4 regions of the Streptomyces sp. NPDC107546 genome follow, and region 4 is predicted to be linked to each of the others. Evidence: riboswitches for the same ligand, from Rfam matches in the RefSeq annotation. Region 4 holds a riboswitch; each other region holds the start of a gene.

Region 1 (3,608 bases), on a different contig from region 4:
CGCGGGCGGCCTGCCTGGGCGCGGCCTGCGCCAGCCAGCAACTGCCGTGGTTCCTGACGCCGTTCCTGCTCGCCGGTGTCTACGCGTTGCGTCGCGGCGAACTGGGGGCGCGCGAGGCGGCCCGCGCCGTGGGGCGGATCGTGGGCATCGCCGCCGGAACGTGGCTGCTGATCAACGCCTACTTCATCGTGACCGAGCCGCGCACGTGGATCGAGGGCATCGCGCTGCCGCTCACCCAGGGCGCGATCATCCACGGCCAGGGCCTGGTCGGCATCTCCCTGTACTACACCGACGGCAGCGACCGCCTGTCGTGGTACTCGCACGCCAGCATGCTGCTGGCGGCGGGTCTGCTGGCTCTGTTCGTACTGTTCGTGCGCCGGTTGGGTCCGGCGGCGACCGTGCTTCCCTGGTGCGCGTTCTTCCTGGCGACCCGTTCGCAGGACGGCTACTACCTGATGATGACGCCGCTGTGGCTGGCGGCCGCGGTCACCGTGCCGCCCTCCGCGTTCGCCACCGCCTGGCAGCCCCGGCTGCTGCACGGTCGGCGGACGGCCCGCGCGGTGTTGGCCGGGGCCCTGGTGGCGCCGGCCCTGGCGGCCGCGGCGGTGGCGGCGACCGGTAAGCCGCCGTTGCGGATGCAGGCCGTCGGCTCGACCCGGACCACCCCTCAGACCGTCAAGACGCTCACCGTCCGGGTGAACAACACCGGCGACTCCGCCGTCGAGCCCCACTTCGCGGTGACCACCGGCCAGGGCATGAGCCGCTATTGGAAGGTGCTCCAGGGCCCGTCGTCCGTCGGCGCCCACGCCTCGGCGACGTACCGGATCCAGGCACCGGGCAAGGGCTTCGCCATACCCAAGAAGGGAACCCGCATCCGGCTGCGGGCCTTCACGGCGTCGCCGATGACGCTGTCGAGTCAGGACATCCACCTGGCAGCGCAGAAGGTCCCGGCCTCGCATAAGAAGTGATGCCTGATCAGGTCACTTGCCTGAGCAGTTCGTTCACCAAGGGGTCGATCACGCGGTAGCGGACGATCCGCCCCTCCTTCTCACCCGCCACCACCTCGGCCGTCCGCAGCAGCCGCAGCGCCTGCGAGACGGCCGGGTCGTTCATGCCCGTCGCCACCGCCAGGTCGGAGACGGCGAGCGGCCCGGCCCGGTGCAGGGCCAGCAGCAGGGCGAGCCGACCGGGGTCGGCCAGCAGCGAGAAGCGGTCGGCCCAGGTGCGTACGGCCTCGGGGGCGCCGATGGCCTCGATGGCCTCGCAGACCCGGTGGCCGTCGATGGTGCGCCTGCCGGCGCGGTCGGCGGGGACGAGATGCATGCGCGCATTCTCCCAGGCGCCCCTGTGTGATCTTCGATACCTGGGGATACCTGCGCAACTGTGCAGTCTTGCAGGCGTCGCCGCCCCGGCCCTAAGGTGGCCGGGCCGTGGTGTTCGGGAAGACCGGTGAAAGTCCCCAGGGACTCAGGCCGGAGCGGCCCTCGCCACTGTGATCGGGGAGTTCCCGTCCCGTGCCGCCCGCCTCCAGCGGGCGGCGCCACTGGTCGCACGTCGACCGGGAAGGCAGGGGCGGGCGCGTTGATCCGTCAGCCAGGAGACCGGCCACGGCATCTCACGAAGTGATCCACGAGGTGCTGGAGCGTGACCGTATGACCCTGCCCGACCCTGCCCTGCCCGAGGCCGCCTCCTTCCGTTGGCGGCGCGAGGACACCCTGCGGACCGCCGGGCTGCTGGCGGTGATCGCCGCCCTGCACGTGGCCGCGTTCGGCGTACTGTTCCTGCTGGTGGTGCCCGAGCACTACGAGATGGGCTCCAAGGCGTTCGGAATCGGGCTCGGCGTCACCGCGTACACACTGGGCATGCGGCACGCCTTCGACGCCGACCACATCGCGGCCATCGACAACACCACCCGCAAGCTGATGGCGGACGGCAAGCGCCCGGTGTCGGTCGGGTTCTGGTTCGCGCTCGGGCACTCCAGCGTGGTGGTGGTGCTCGCCGCGCTGATCGCCGGGGGCACCCAGCTCGCCGGGCGGCTGATGAACGAGAACTCCCGTACGCACCAGGTGCTCGGCGTGCTGGGCACGACGATCTCCGGCTCGTTCCTCTATCTCATCGCGGCCCTCAACCTGGTGGCGCTGATGGGCATCCTGCGGGTGTTCCGGGCGATGCGGGCGGGGACGTACGACGAGCGGGAGCTGGAAGCCCACCTGAATTCCAGGGGGTTCATGAACCGGATCCTCGGCCGCCTCACCAGGTCCGTCAGCCGCCCCGGGCAGATGTTCCCGCTCGGCTTCCTGTTCGGCCTGGGCTTCGACACCGCGACCGAGGTCACGCTGATGGTGATGGCGGGCAGCGGGGCGGCGGCCGGGCTGCCCTGGTACGCGATCCTGTGCCTGCCGCTGCTGTTCGCGGCCGGGATGAGCCTCTTCGACACCCTCGACGGCACGTTCATGAACTTCGCCTACCAGTGGGCCTTCTCCAACCCGGTGCGCAAGGTGTTCTACAACCTCACCATCACCGGGCTGTCGATCGCGGTGGCCTTCCTGATCGGCACGATCGAGCTGGTCGGAGTGCTGCACGACAAGCTGGACCTGCGGGACGCGGTGACGGGCTGGATCGCCGGGCTGGATCTCGACAACGTGGGCTTCGTCATCGTCGGGGTGTTCGTGGCGGTGTGGGCGGCGGCCCTCACGTACTGGCGGCTGGCGAAGGTCGAGGAGCGCTGGGCTCCCCGTCCCGCCGACGGCAGGTGACGCCGGCGGGACGGGATCCGGTCACTCGGACGAGGGCGTGTGAGAGGTGCCTGAGGACCCGCCGCTGCGGCCGCGGGCGATCGCGAAGCCCGCGGCGGCAAGGCCCAGGACACCGACGACCAGACCGGCGATGCCGAGCCCGCGGGCGGTGGAGTCACTGGTGGCCGCGGCCTTGGTCGTGGTGGCACTCGGCTTCTCCGCGGCACCCGCGGGTGCCGCGGTGGAACCGCCGCCCTTCGCCGTGCCCTTGGCGGTCAGCTGGAGCACCGGCGCCGGGTTCTCCGGCTCGTCCTGCCCCTTCTGGGCCTCCTCGATCCAGCGGACGACGTTTCCGTCGGAGTAGGTCTGCAGCGTCTTGAACGTCAACTGGTCGGTGTCCTGCGGAAGTTGACCGAAGGCGACGTTGAAGTCCTGGTACTGGCCGTGCCGGATGCGGCCGCCGGTCCAGGTGATCTGGGAGACGGCGTCGGTGATGGTGCCGTCGTCCGTCTTGACCGGGGTCTTGAGCTTGGTGGTGGTCACCTGCGCCGTCCAGCCGTCCTGCGGGCTGACCAGCACCCCCAGGATCGGGTGGTCGGTGGGCAGGAAGACCTGCACCTTGGTGGTCGCGGCGGTGTCCTCCTCGTTGGGCACCCGGAAGGTCAGCACACCGTCGGTGGCGCCCTTGGCGTAGCTCTCGGGGTGGACGGTGACATGGGCGAAGGCCGCGCCGGCCGCGGTGAGGACACCGGCGGCGGCGAGTGCGGTGACGGTGATGGCGCGGCGCAGGGTGGTACGCATCGGGGACATGGGTGGGCAAGCTCCGTACTGGTACTGGGCGTTGGGGGTTCAGACGGTGTACGGGGTTGCCGG
Region 2 (3,608 bases), on a different contig from region 4:
TCGCGCTGTTCATGTACCCGCACTCGATCACCGCGACGCTGTCCTCGCGCAGCCGTGAGGTGATCCGCCGCAACACCACGATCCTGCCGCTGTACTCGCTGATGCTGGGCCTGCTGGCGCTGCTGGGCTTCATGGCGATCGCCGCGGGTGTGAAGGTCAAGAACGGGCAGCTGGCGATTCCGCAGCTGTTCGAGAACATGTTCCCGGACTGGTTCGCCGGTGTGGCCTTCGCGGCGATCGGCATCGGCGCGCTGGTGCCCGCGGCGATCATGTCGATCGCGGCCGCGAACCTCTTCACCCGCAACATCTACAAGGACTTCATCAAGCCGGACGCCACGGCAGCAGAGGAGACCAGGGTCTCCAAGATCGTCTCGCTGCTGGTGAAGGTGGGCGCCCTGGTCTTCGTCCTGACCATGGACAAGACGGTCGCCATCAACTTCCAGCTGCTCGGCGGCATCTGGATCCTGCAGACCTTCCCGGCCCTGGTCGGCGGTCTGTTCACCCGCTGGTTCCACCGCTGGGCGCTGCTGGCGGGCTGGGCGGTCGGCATGGTCTACGGCACGCTGGCGGCGTACGGTGTCGCGTCCCCGACCCAGCCGCACTTCGGCGGCTCCGCCAAGGAGATCCCCGGCATCGGGGAGATCGGCTACATCGGCCTGACGGCGTTCGTGCTGAACGTGGTGGTCACGGTGGTGCTGACGTTCGTCCTGAAGGCGCTGAAGGCTCCGGAGGGCATCGACGAGACCAGGCCGGAGGACTACACGGCGGACGCGGGCGACCCGGGGGTGCAGGTGGAGCTGCCGCCGGCCACGGCCGGCGCCTCGCACTGAGTCCCCGTCGTACGCGGGTCAGCGGGCCGACGGAGAAATCCGGCGGCCCGTTGTCGTACCCGTCCGGCACACTCGGCCCCATGGACCTCATCATCCGGCAGGCGACCCCCGACGAGTACGACAGGCTCGGCGAGATCACGGCGCAGGCCTACCTCCAGGACGGCCTCCTCGACTTCGGCGAGAGCGACGCCTACCTCGACGAACTGAAGGACGTGGCGGGGCGGGCCGCCGCGGCAGAGGTGCTGGTGGCCGTGGCGGACGGGCATGTGCTCGGCGGCGTCACCTTCGTACCGACCGGCGGCGGTCCCATGGCCGACATCGCGGGACCGAAGGAGGCCGAGATACGGATGCTCGCGGTCGCGCACGCCGCCCGCGGCCGCGGCGCTGGAGAGGCTCTCGTCCGGGCCTGCGTCGACCGCGCACGGGCCACTGACGGCTGCGTACGCCTCGTCCTGTCGACCCAGCGCACGATGCGCACCGCCCACCGCATCTATGAACGCCTGGGCTTCGTTCGCACACCCGAGCGGGACTGGAACCCCCTCCCCCATCTCGACGACATCACTCTCCTCACCTACGAGTTGACGCTCTGAGGCAGCAGCGACACAACATCTGGTGGTGACACCGCAGCCCAGCACAAGATGTATGCTCATGCTCGCTGTCGCCGCAGGGGAATCCGGTGCGAATCCGGAACTGTCCCGCAACGGTGTACTCGTACACGTATGCCCGCATGCCGTCGTACGAGCGTCAGTCCGAGGACCTGCCGACAGCGCGCCCGGCCGTCCGGTCCGGGTGCCCTGACGTCCGGGCCTCGTGGAATGGGCCGGTGGACGCGACGCCGCGTGCGCTCGTGAGCTGCCCTGCCCTCCGCCAGGCCCCGTGCCGAGCGAGGGAGAGCCCCACGTGACCATCGCGCCAGCCGATCCGGCTTCAGCCGCAGGCCTGGAAACCGACGGTCCCGGTGCCGCGCTGCTGCGGACCCTGACCGAGCTGACCGCCGACCTTCCCGACGCCGACCCCGGCCGGGTCGCCGCGGCCGCGTTGCGCGGCCGGTCCGCCCGCGCCGACGAGGCCGAGCTGCGCGAGCTGGCCACGGAGGCGGCCGCGGGCCTCATCTCCGAGGACCCCGCCTACTCGAAGCTGGCCGCCCGCCTGCTGACCATCGGCATTCGCGCCGAGGCCGCCTCCCAGGGCGTCACGTCGTTCACCGAGTCCATCGCCGTGGGCCACCGGGAAGGCCTCATCGCGGACCGCACCGCCGCGTTCGTGCGCCTGCACGCCGACCGTCTCGACGCCCTGGTGGACGAGCGGGCCGACGACCGCTTCGGCTACTTCGGCCTGCGTACCCTGCACAGCCGCTACCTGCTGCGGCACCCGATCACCCGCAAGGTCGTCGAGACGCCCCAGCACTTCATGCTCCGCGTCGCCTCCGGGCTCGCCGAGGACACTGCGCTCGATCCACAGACGGACAGCCGGTCGGTGGACGACGTCGCCGCGCTCTACGGGCTCATGAGCCGCCTCGACTACCTCCCGTCCTCCCCCACCCTCTTCAACTCCGGCACCCGGCACCCCCAGATGTCGTCCTGCTACCTCCTCGACTCCCCGAAGGACGAGCTGGACTCCCTCTACGAGCGCTACCACCAGGTCGCCCGCCTCTCCAAGCACGCCGGCGGCATCGGCATCGCCTTCTCCCGCATCCGCTCCCGCGGCTCCCTGATCCGCGGCACCAACGGGCACTCCAACGGCATCGTCCCGTTCCTGAAGACCCTCGACGCCTCGGTCGCCGCCGTGAACCAGGGCGGCCGGCGCAAGGGTGCCGCCGCCGTCTACCTGGAGACCTGGCACTCCGACATCGAGGAGTTCCTGGAGCTGCGGGACAACACCGGCGAGGACGCCCGCCGCACCCACAACCTCAACCTGGCGCACTGGATCCCGGACGAGTTCATGCGCCGCGTCGACGCCGACGAGCAGTGGTCGCTGTTCTCCCCCTCGGACGTGCCCGAGCTGGTCGACCTGTGGGGCGAGGAGTTCGACGCCGCCTACCGCAGGGCCGAGGCGGCAGGGCTGGCGAAGAAGACGATCCCCGCCCGGGACCTGTACGGCCGCATGATGCGCACCCTCGCGCAGACCGGCAACGGCTGGATGACGTTCAAGGACGCCGCCAACCGCACGGCCAACCAGACGGCCGAGCCGGGCCACGTGATCCACTCCTCCAACCTCTGCACGGAGATCCTGGAGGTCACGGACGACGGGGAGACGGCGGTCTGCAACCTCGGGTCGGTCAACCTGGGCGCGTTCGTGGCCGACGGCGACATGGACTGGGAGCGGCTGGACGCCACCGTCCGCACCGCCGTCACCTTCCTCGACCGCGTCGTCGACATCAACTTCTACCCCACCGAGCAGGCGGCCCGCTCCAACGCCAGGTGGCGTCCTGTCGGCCTCGGTGTGATGGGCCTGCAGGACGTCTTCTTCAAGCTGCGGCTGCCCTTCGACTCCCCCGAGGCCAAGGCCTTGTCCACGCGGATCGCCGAGCGCATCATGCTCGCCGCGTTCGAGACCTCCGCCGACCTCGCCGAACGCCACGGCCCGCTCCCGGCCTGGGAGAAGACCCGTACCGCCCGGGGCGTGCTGCACCCCGACCACTACGACGTCGAGCCGGCCTGGCCGGAGCGCTGGGCGATCCTGCGGGAACGCATCGCCGCTGTCGGGATGCGCAACTCGCTGCTGCTCGCCATCGCGCCCACCGCGACCATCGCGTCCATCGCGGGCGCCTACGAATGC
Region 3 (3,608 bases), on a different contig from region 4:
CTTGAGCAGCACGGGGTTCATCAGCGCGGTCGGCTCGACGCGGCACGCCTGGGCCTGCATGGCCTGCGCCCGTCCGATCTCTGCGCCCTCTCGGGTGACGAAGGAGTTCAGAGACATGTTCTGCGCCTTGAACGGCGCGACCTTGACCCCCCGCCGTACGAGCCAGCGGCAGATCCCGGCGGTGACGACGCTCTTGCCGGCGTCGGAGGTGGTACCGGCGACGAGGAGTCCGCCGCTCATGACGTCCGTCCCTTCGCGAGAAGCCTTCGGGCCACCAGGCGCCCGGCGACCGTGATGCCGAGCGCGAGCCCGCCCACGCGCCGGGAGAGCCGTACGGCCCGCTCGATGTCGTCCGTACGGACGGCGCGCCCCGCCGTGTTGAGCACGGGCCGGTGCTCCACGCGCCCCCCGTACGACAGCGTCCCGCCCAGCCGCACGCCCAGGGCCCCCGCGAACGACGCCTCCACGGGCCCGGCGTTGGGGCTCGGGTGCTTCGCGGCATCGGCACGCCAGGCCCGCACCGCGCCCCGCGGGTCGGGCCCCGCCGCTGCCGCGAGAACGGCCGTGAGTCGTGCCCCCGGCCATCCCGCGATGTCGTCGAGGCGTGCCGAGGCCCATCCGTAGCGCCGGTAACGGGGCGACTTGTGCCCGACCATGGCGTCGAGCGTGTTGACGGCGCGGAAACCCACGAGACCGGGCACCCCGGCGACCGCTCCCCAGGTGAGCGCGCCCACCACGGCGTCGGAGGTGTTCTCGGCGACGGACTCGACGACCGCCCGGGCGATCCCGTCCGCGTCCAGCGCCTGCGGATCGCGCCCGCACAGATGCGGCAGCCGGGCGCGCGCGGCATCGACGTCCCCCGCCTCCAGGGCGCGCCCGATGGCGCGTGCCTCCCGGGCGAGCGACGTGCCCCCGACCACGGCCCAGGTGGCGGCGGCGGTCAGGGCCGTGGCGGCGGTACGGGAGGGACGTACGGCGGACGCGGCGAGCGCCGCCACTGTCACGGCGCCCCCGGCGCAGACGGCGGTGTGCAGCGCGCCCCACCCGCGGTGGTCCCGCCACAACACCCGTTCCACGGCCGCCGCGGCCCGCCCGAACGCGGCGACCGGATGCCCGCGGCGTGGATCGCCCAGCAGGTGGTCACCGAGGAGACCGGCGGCGGCGCCGTACGCGAAGACGCGATCGGCACCCATCGGCTCAGCCGACCGTGCGGTCGGACAGAACCCGGTGACAGAACCTCAATCGGCAGCCGCGCATGGCGATATGTCCTCACTCAGGGTGTCCACGCCCTGGTTCGACGAGACCGGCGGCGAGAGTTCCTGGCTCCCGGGGAGTTCTTCCCCGGTGACAGTGGCGGGACCGCGCCGGACTCGCACCGGCTTCCTCTCCTGCCGCCGTACTGGCTCCGGCAGTCCACCACGCGCCCAGAACAGCCGTCAACTTGCTCTTGACCTGCGACGCTGCGGTGTGCCGAGTCCCACACCACTGAAATCGCGTCAGTTGCCCGAATCACGCCTTTCGTTGTGAAGTGGCGGTCGAAGTGGGCGGTCCAGGGGCGCGCGTTCCGGCGCGTGACTCGAAACGGCGCACCGGTCCGGTGCTCGTCTTTCGCCGTACGGCGGGGTGTGCTTTGCTGGCCGAACTCGAGAAACCCGGCAGTGGACGGCGTCCGAGCGAACCGTCCAGAGGACGGGAGGGACCCACATGGGGGACAGGGCCAAGGAATTCTCGGCAGGCGCGGGAGGTCCCCACGCGCCGCATCTCTCGCTGGCGGCGGCGGCTCCGCTGGCACTCTTCTCCCTGACGACGGGGATGTTCGCGGTCGGCATCGGTGCCCTGGCGGCGCTGCTGGTGCCCGGAACCCCGGCGCGGGCCCTCGTGTGGCTGGTGGTCACCCTCGTGGCCGCCGCCTGCGCGGGGCTGTGGTGGGGCCTCACTCCGGTCACGGAGCGTCTCCGTGTCCTGGGCCGGGCGACGGCGGCTGTCCGGCAACGCGACTCGCGAACCCCTTGACCCCTTTACTCCGGGAACGTGGGAAACCCCCGCAGCGACATCGCTGCGGGGGTGACTCGCAGCGACAGCGCTGCGGGGTGATTCCGAAGTGCTCCGGCCGTCAGGCGACGATCAGATGGATCCCGTACGCGACCGCCGCCGCGCACGCAGCGAAACAGGCGTAGGCGCCGGTGGCCGCCAGGGCGGCCGTGCCGCCCCGGGCCGCGTCCTTCTTGGTGAGGCCCACGACGCCCAGGGTGAACAGGGCCACCAGGGCCACGGTGACTCCGAGGCTGACGCCGAAGACGGAGCCGAGGGCTGCCCAGTCGATCTTCATGAGTGGTGATTCCTTAAACCGTGGCGGCGGGGGCCGGCTCAGCGGAGGGGCCGGCGTCCGGAGCCGGGATCGTGGCCTGCAGGTCGGTGGTGGCGTCCGTGTCCGCCGGGGCGGTGCCGGGCGCCGCGCTGTCGGCCGCGGCGGCGTCGGCCGCGGCGACGGGGCCCGCCGGGGGCGGGATGACCGCCGCGATCGCCGCGGTGACGACGCCCGCGGGCTCCGTCTCGACGTCGTTGACGTTGTCCACCGTGACCGGCTTGCGGCGCGAGAGCGTCCAGATGACACCGGCGCCGGCGACCAGCAGCACGCCGGTGGCGACCGTGCCCCAGGTGCCCTGCTTGGTGAGGAGTTCGGCGCCCGCGCCGACCAGGCCGGCCGCCGGGAGCGTCAGCACCCACGCGGTCAGCATCCGGGTCGCGGTGGACCAGCGGACCACGCCGCCCTTGCGGCCGAGGCCCGCGCCCATGACGGCGCCGGAGCAGACCTGGGTGGTGGAGAGCGAGAAGCCGAGGTGCGAGGAGGCGAGGATCGCGGTCGCCGCGCTGGTCTGGGCGGCGAAGCCCTGCTGCGGCGCCAGGTCCGTCAGGCCCTTGCCGAGGGTGCGGATGATGCGCCAGCCGCCCAGGTAGGTGCCGAGCGCGATGGCCAGGCCGGCCGAGACGATGACCCAGGTGGGAGGGTTCGAGCCGGGGGCGAGGACACCGCCGGTGACCAGGGCCAGCGTGATGATGCCCATCGTCTTCTGCGCGTCGTTCGTGCCGTGGGCCAGGGAGACCAGCCCGGCCGAGGCGATCGACCCGGCGCGATAGCCCTTCGCGGTCGCCTTCTCGTCGGCGCGGCTGCCGATCACGTACGACAGGCGCGTGGCGAGCATCGAGGCGAGGCCCGCCACGAGCGGCGCGGCCACCGCGGGGATCAGGACCTTGGTGACGATCGTCGAGCCGTTCACCGCGGACCAGCCCGCCGAGGTGACGGCGGCACCGATCAGACCACCGAAGAGAGCGTGGGAGGAGCTGGAGGGCAGACCGAGGAGCCAGGTCAGCAGGTTCCACAGGATGGCGCCCACCAGGGCGGCGAAGATCACTTCGACGCGTATGCCCTGTTCGTTGATGATGCCGCCGGAGATCGTCTTGGCGACCTCGACGGACAGGAAGGCGCCGAGGAGGTTCAGCGCGGCGGACATCGCCACCGCCGTCTTGGGCCTCAGGGCGCCGGTCGAGATGGTCGTCGCCATCGCGTTGGCTGTGTCGTGGAAACCGTTCGTGAAATCGAACACGAG
Region 4 (3,608 bases):
GGCCGCGGGCGAGTGGCCGGCCCACTTTGTCGCGTTCGATCTGCTGCGGCTGTCCGGGACCGACACGACCGGATGGCCGTATCGGCGGCGCAGGGCCGCGCTGGAGTCCGTGTTCGCCGCGCGCCGGCTGTCGGCCCCGTGGGTGCTGTGCCCGTCGACCACCGACCCGGACACCGTGCGTGAGTGGCTGACGTGGGCGTCGGTCGGGATGGAGGGCGTGCTGTTCAAGCGGTTGGACAGCGTGTACGAGCCCGCGGTGCGCGGTTGGCGGAAGTACAAGGTGCGCGAGACCACCGAAGCGATCGTCAGCGCAGTCACCGGCACACTCGCCTCTCCGCGCACTCTGCTGCTCGGCAGGTTCGACGACCGCGGCCGCCTTCAGTACGTCGGCCGCACCACCACTCTCGCCCGGACGGCGAGCAGCACGGTCGCCGGGCTACTCGCCCCGGCGCGGCGCGGTCATCCGTGGACGGGCTGGTCGTTCTCCGCCGGGTGGGGCAGTCGGGAGACGCTGGACGTCACGCTGATGGAACCGGAGTTGGTGGTGGAAGTCGGCGTCGACGTCGCCCGCGACGCCTCCGGCCGGTGGCGCCACCCCGCACACCTGCACCGTGCCCGCCCCGACCTCTCTCCCGCCGACGTCCCCCGCCTGGCGTCGCGGCCACGCTGACGGCGGCACGGGCGCGGCGGCCGTGCCGACGCGCAACCGGCTGAGCGCGCGCCCTGTTCCCCAGCCGCGGCTGTGCCGCCTATCCCGCCCGTTTCTTTCCCTCACTCCAAGCAAGTGCTGTCCCACCCGGCCCGCGTCGGTGGCCCGGGCCACCGGCAGTACCGGGTCGGAACGCTGATAGCGGCGGCCGGGCTGGTCGTCTGGATCATCTACCTGGTCGCCGACCGGGCGGCCCTGGCGTGGACGTCCTGCATCCTCGTCGCCGTCGCCCTCCTCGGCCTCACCATGCTTGCCCGCTGGCTGCCCCTCTACCCCACCGCCGCCACGGGGGATGAGACGACGCCCGCGGAACGGCGCCTGCCGGTCCCGGTGGTCGCCGCCCACGGTGTTCTTGGCGCAGCCACTCTGCTGCTGGTGCTACTGGCGGCGCTGGGAGTGGGCGGCAGCTGACACGGCCGCGTATGCCGCGCCGGTCTCTGTCAGTCGTCGTCGGCTCGCCCGAGCGGTCGGCCAAGTGTCAGGTTCCAGCGCCCGGCGCGGCCACTGAACGCGGCTGCAGTCAGCGGCGGTACATCAATCCGCCAAAAGGACGGCTCCGGGGCCCACAGCACCCGGACGGTCACGGCCCGTACGACATCCGGTTCGACAACGGCGACTGTCCGGCCGGAGAACTGCGCGGCCTCGTCCAGCCAGGCCGCGACCCGCTCACACAACTCGTGCACCGACTCCCCGCCGTGCGGGACGGCTGCCGGGTCGGACAGCCACACGGCCACCGCGTCCGGCTCGGCGGCGCCCACCTCGTCGAGCGTCCGGCCACGCCATCGACCCATGTCTAGGCCGGCCAGTACGGGTTCGTCGTCGGCGTCGAGGCCGAGCGCGGTGGCCGTCTGTCGGCAGCGGACGGTGGGGGAGGCAAGCGCTCGCCCGGCTCGAGAAAGGGCGCCTGCCGCCGAGCGGGCGTGCGCCGCCCCGATCGCGTCAAGTGAGCACCCGTCGTCGAAGCGAGCCGCGCGCAGGGACGCGTTCATAGCTGGTGAGATCAACATCACTCGGCTCGTCACGTGCTCACTCTCGCGGTCGACAGCCCTGCTGTCACAGGGCGTTCACAGAAAACGGCGGCCTGACGCGCCCCCGTCAGCGCCCGTGCGCCCTTGGCCGCACCTCCGCTTCGCGGTACCTTCTCGGCGATATCGACGACGGATCGCGGAAGCCGGTGGGATTCCGGCACGGTCGCGCCACTGTAAGCCCCCACGACACATCTTTCGTTGTGTGGTGGACAAGTCAGACCCGCGCCGTCGTCCTGTGCACCACCGAGACGGGACGCGAGTTCCCCAGGAGGTTCTGCCATGGCGCAGTCCGTCGCTCAGCCGACCACCACCCCCACCGCTGCACCGGCCAAGCTGCCGATCGGCGCGATCGTCCCCTGGGCGGTCTTCTTCGGCGTCCTGATGCTGGTTCTGCTCTACTTCGTCGGCGCCGAGCAGGGCGCCACCTCCGTGATGTCCGGCGAGGATGTGCACGAGTGGGTGCACGACGCCCGCCACCTGCTCGGCTTCCCCTGCCACTGACGGCGGCGAGGAACCCGCCCCATGAACTCGGCAACCGTCCGAAATCTGCTGGTGCGTGGCATGCTCGCGGGACTCGCCGCGGGCCTGCTCGCCCTCGTCGTCGCCTACTTCCTCGGTGAGCCGCGCGTCGACTCGGCCATCGCCTATGAGGAGGCGCACTCTCACGAGCACGGCATGGAGGTCGTCAGCCGCACGATGCAGTCCACCGGTGGCCTGGCCACCGGAGTCCTCGTCTACGGCGTCGCGTTCGGCGGTATCGCCGCCCTCGCGTACTGCTTCGCGCTCGGCCGGATCGGCCGCTTCGGGCCGCGCGCGAGCGCGCTGCTCCTCGCGGCGGCCGGACTGATCGCCGTGTATGTCGTGCCGTTCCTGAAGTACCCCGCCAACCCGCCGTCCGTGGGCGACCCCGACACCATCGGCAAGCGCACCACTCTGTACTTCCTGATGATGCTGCTCAGTGTGCTGCTGGCGATCGCCACGGTGATCCTCGGCAAGCGGCTGGGACCGCGCCTGGGCAACTGGAACGCGACGGTGGCCGCAGGGGCGTTCTTCATCCTGGCCATCGGGCTGGCGTACGTGTTCCTGCCGGCTGTCAACGAGGTGCCGAAGGACTTCTCGGCCACCCTGCTCTGGCAGTTCCGCCTTTCGGCCCTGGCCATCCAATTGACCCTGTGGACTGCCTTCGGGCTCGTCTTCGGGCTGCTCGCCGAGCGGGTGCTGGCCCCGAAGGCCGCGGAACAGGCGACCGTGCAGGGGGCGAGGGCGGGGGCGGCTCCGGTTCCCCGCTGACGATGCTCCTCGGCAGGCTCAGCCCGTTCGCCACGGGTCAAGAAGGCAGGCTGAGAAGGTGCCCAAGGCCCCGACCCTCACGCGGGTCGGGGCCTTCGGCCGCCCATCGGTTCGCTGGGCTCAGCGCAGGCGCAGGGCCTCGCGGATCGTGGTGAACAGGTCGGTCTGGTTGGTGACGCCGAGGACGCGGTACGCCAGCGGGCCCTGGGCCGCGATGCGGACCTGGGTGCCGGTGTGCTCCTGGGACTGGCCCGGGGTGTTGGTCGAGTAGTTGACCTTCAGCTGCTGGCCCTCGTTGGTGATCAGCGTCGAGGACTGGCCGGGCGGGGTGGCCTCCAGCGGGACGATCTGGCTTGTGTGGCCGTGGTCGGCGGTGGTGACGACGAGGGTGTCGGGGTGCTTGGCCGCGTAGTCGCGGGCGACCTTCACCGCCCGGTCGAAGGCGGCGGTCTCGCCGATCTGGCCGCAGGGGTCGGCGGCGTGGTCCTGCTTGTCGATGGAGGCGCCCTCGATCTGCAGGAAGAAGCCCTGCTTGGAGTGGGCCTGCTTCTGCTTGGCCTCCAGGAGCTGGATCGCCTTGG

What was found. A riboswitch is a leader RNA that binds a small molecule or an ion and turns the genes downstream of it on or off. The one in region 4 is predicted to bind cobalamin.
Region 1: linked by a shared signal. The riboswitch ahead of nicT (Nickel transporter NicT) and the one ahead of ACZ7L1_RS31565 (CbtB domain-containing protein) in region 4 are both predicted to bind cobalamin.
Region 2: linked by a shared signal. The riboswitch ahead of ACZ7L1_RS30380 (ribonucleoside-diphosphate reductase subunit alpha) and the one ahead of ACZ7L1_RS31565 (CbtB domain-containing protein) in region 4 are both predicted to bind cobalamin.
Region 3: linked by a shared signal. The riboswitch ahead of ACZ7L1_RS04665 (cobalamin biosynthesis protein) and the one ahead of ACZ7L1_RS31565 (CbtB domain-containing protein) in region 4 are both predicted to bind cobalamin.

Annotation. Positions count from the first base shown of each region.
Region 1 covers NZ_JBVKBA010000001.1:153,351-156,958, reverse strand. Annotated here, with positions in the region: gene ACZ7L1_RS00695 (hypothetical protein) at 1-968, shown strand, start outside; gene ACZ7L1_RS00690 (ArsR/SmtB family transcription factor) at 976-1,323, opposite strand; cobalamin riboswitch at 1,415-1,624, shown strand; gene nicT (Nickel transporter NicT) at 1,653-2,756, shown strand; gene ACZ7L1_RS00680 (YcnI family copper-binding membrane protein) at 2,778-3,545, opposite strand; gene ACZ7L1_RS00675 (hypothetical protein) at 3,585-3,608, opposite strand, start outside.
Region 2 covers NZ_JBVKBA010000028.1:1,657-5,264, reverse strand. Annotated here, with positions in the region: gene mctP (monocarboxylate uptake permease MctP) at 1-830, shown strand, start outside; gene ACZ7L1_RS30385 (GNAT family N-acetyltransferase) at 911-1,420, shown strand; cobalamin riboswitch at 1,473-1,609, shown strand; gene ACZ7L1_RS30380 (ribonucleoside-diphosphate reductase subunit alpha) at 1,731-3,608, shown strand, end outside.
Region 3 covers NZ_JBVKBA010000002.1:464,895-468,502, forward strand. Annotated here, with positions in the region: gene ACZ7L1_RS04660 (cobyric acid synthase) at 1-240, opposite strand, end outside; gene ACZ7L1_RS04665 (cobalamin biosynthesis protein) at 237-1,193, opposite strand; cobalamin riboswitch at 1,294-1,434, opposite strand; gene ACZ7L1_RS04670 (DUF397 domain-containing protein) at 1,541-1,804, shown strand; gene ACZ7L1_RS04675 (hypothetical protein) at 1,705-2,013, shown strand; gene ACZ7L1_RS04680 (hypothetical protein) at 2,114-2,329, opposite strand; gene ACZ7L1_RS04685 (inorganic phosphate transporter) at 2,343-3,608, opposite strand, start outside.
Region 4 covers NZ_JBVKBA010000031.1:15,418-19,025, forward strand. Annotated here, with positions in the region: gene ACZ7L1_RS31550 (ATP-dependent DNA ligase) at 1-670, shown strand, start outside; gene ACZ7L1_RS31555 (hypothetical protein) at 785-1,120, shown strand; gene ACZ7L1_RS31560 (histidine phosphatase family protein) at 1,150-1,731, opposite strand; cobalamin riboswitch at 1,825-1,981, shown strand; gene ACZ7L1_RS31565 (CbtB domain-containing protein) at 2,017-2,238, shown strand; gene ACZ7L1_RS31570 (CbtA family protein) at 2,260-3,027, shown strand; gene ACZ7L1_RS31575 (alkaline phosphatase) at 3,148-3,608, opposite strand, start outside.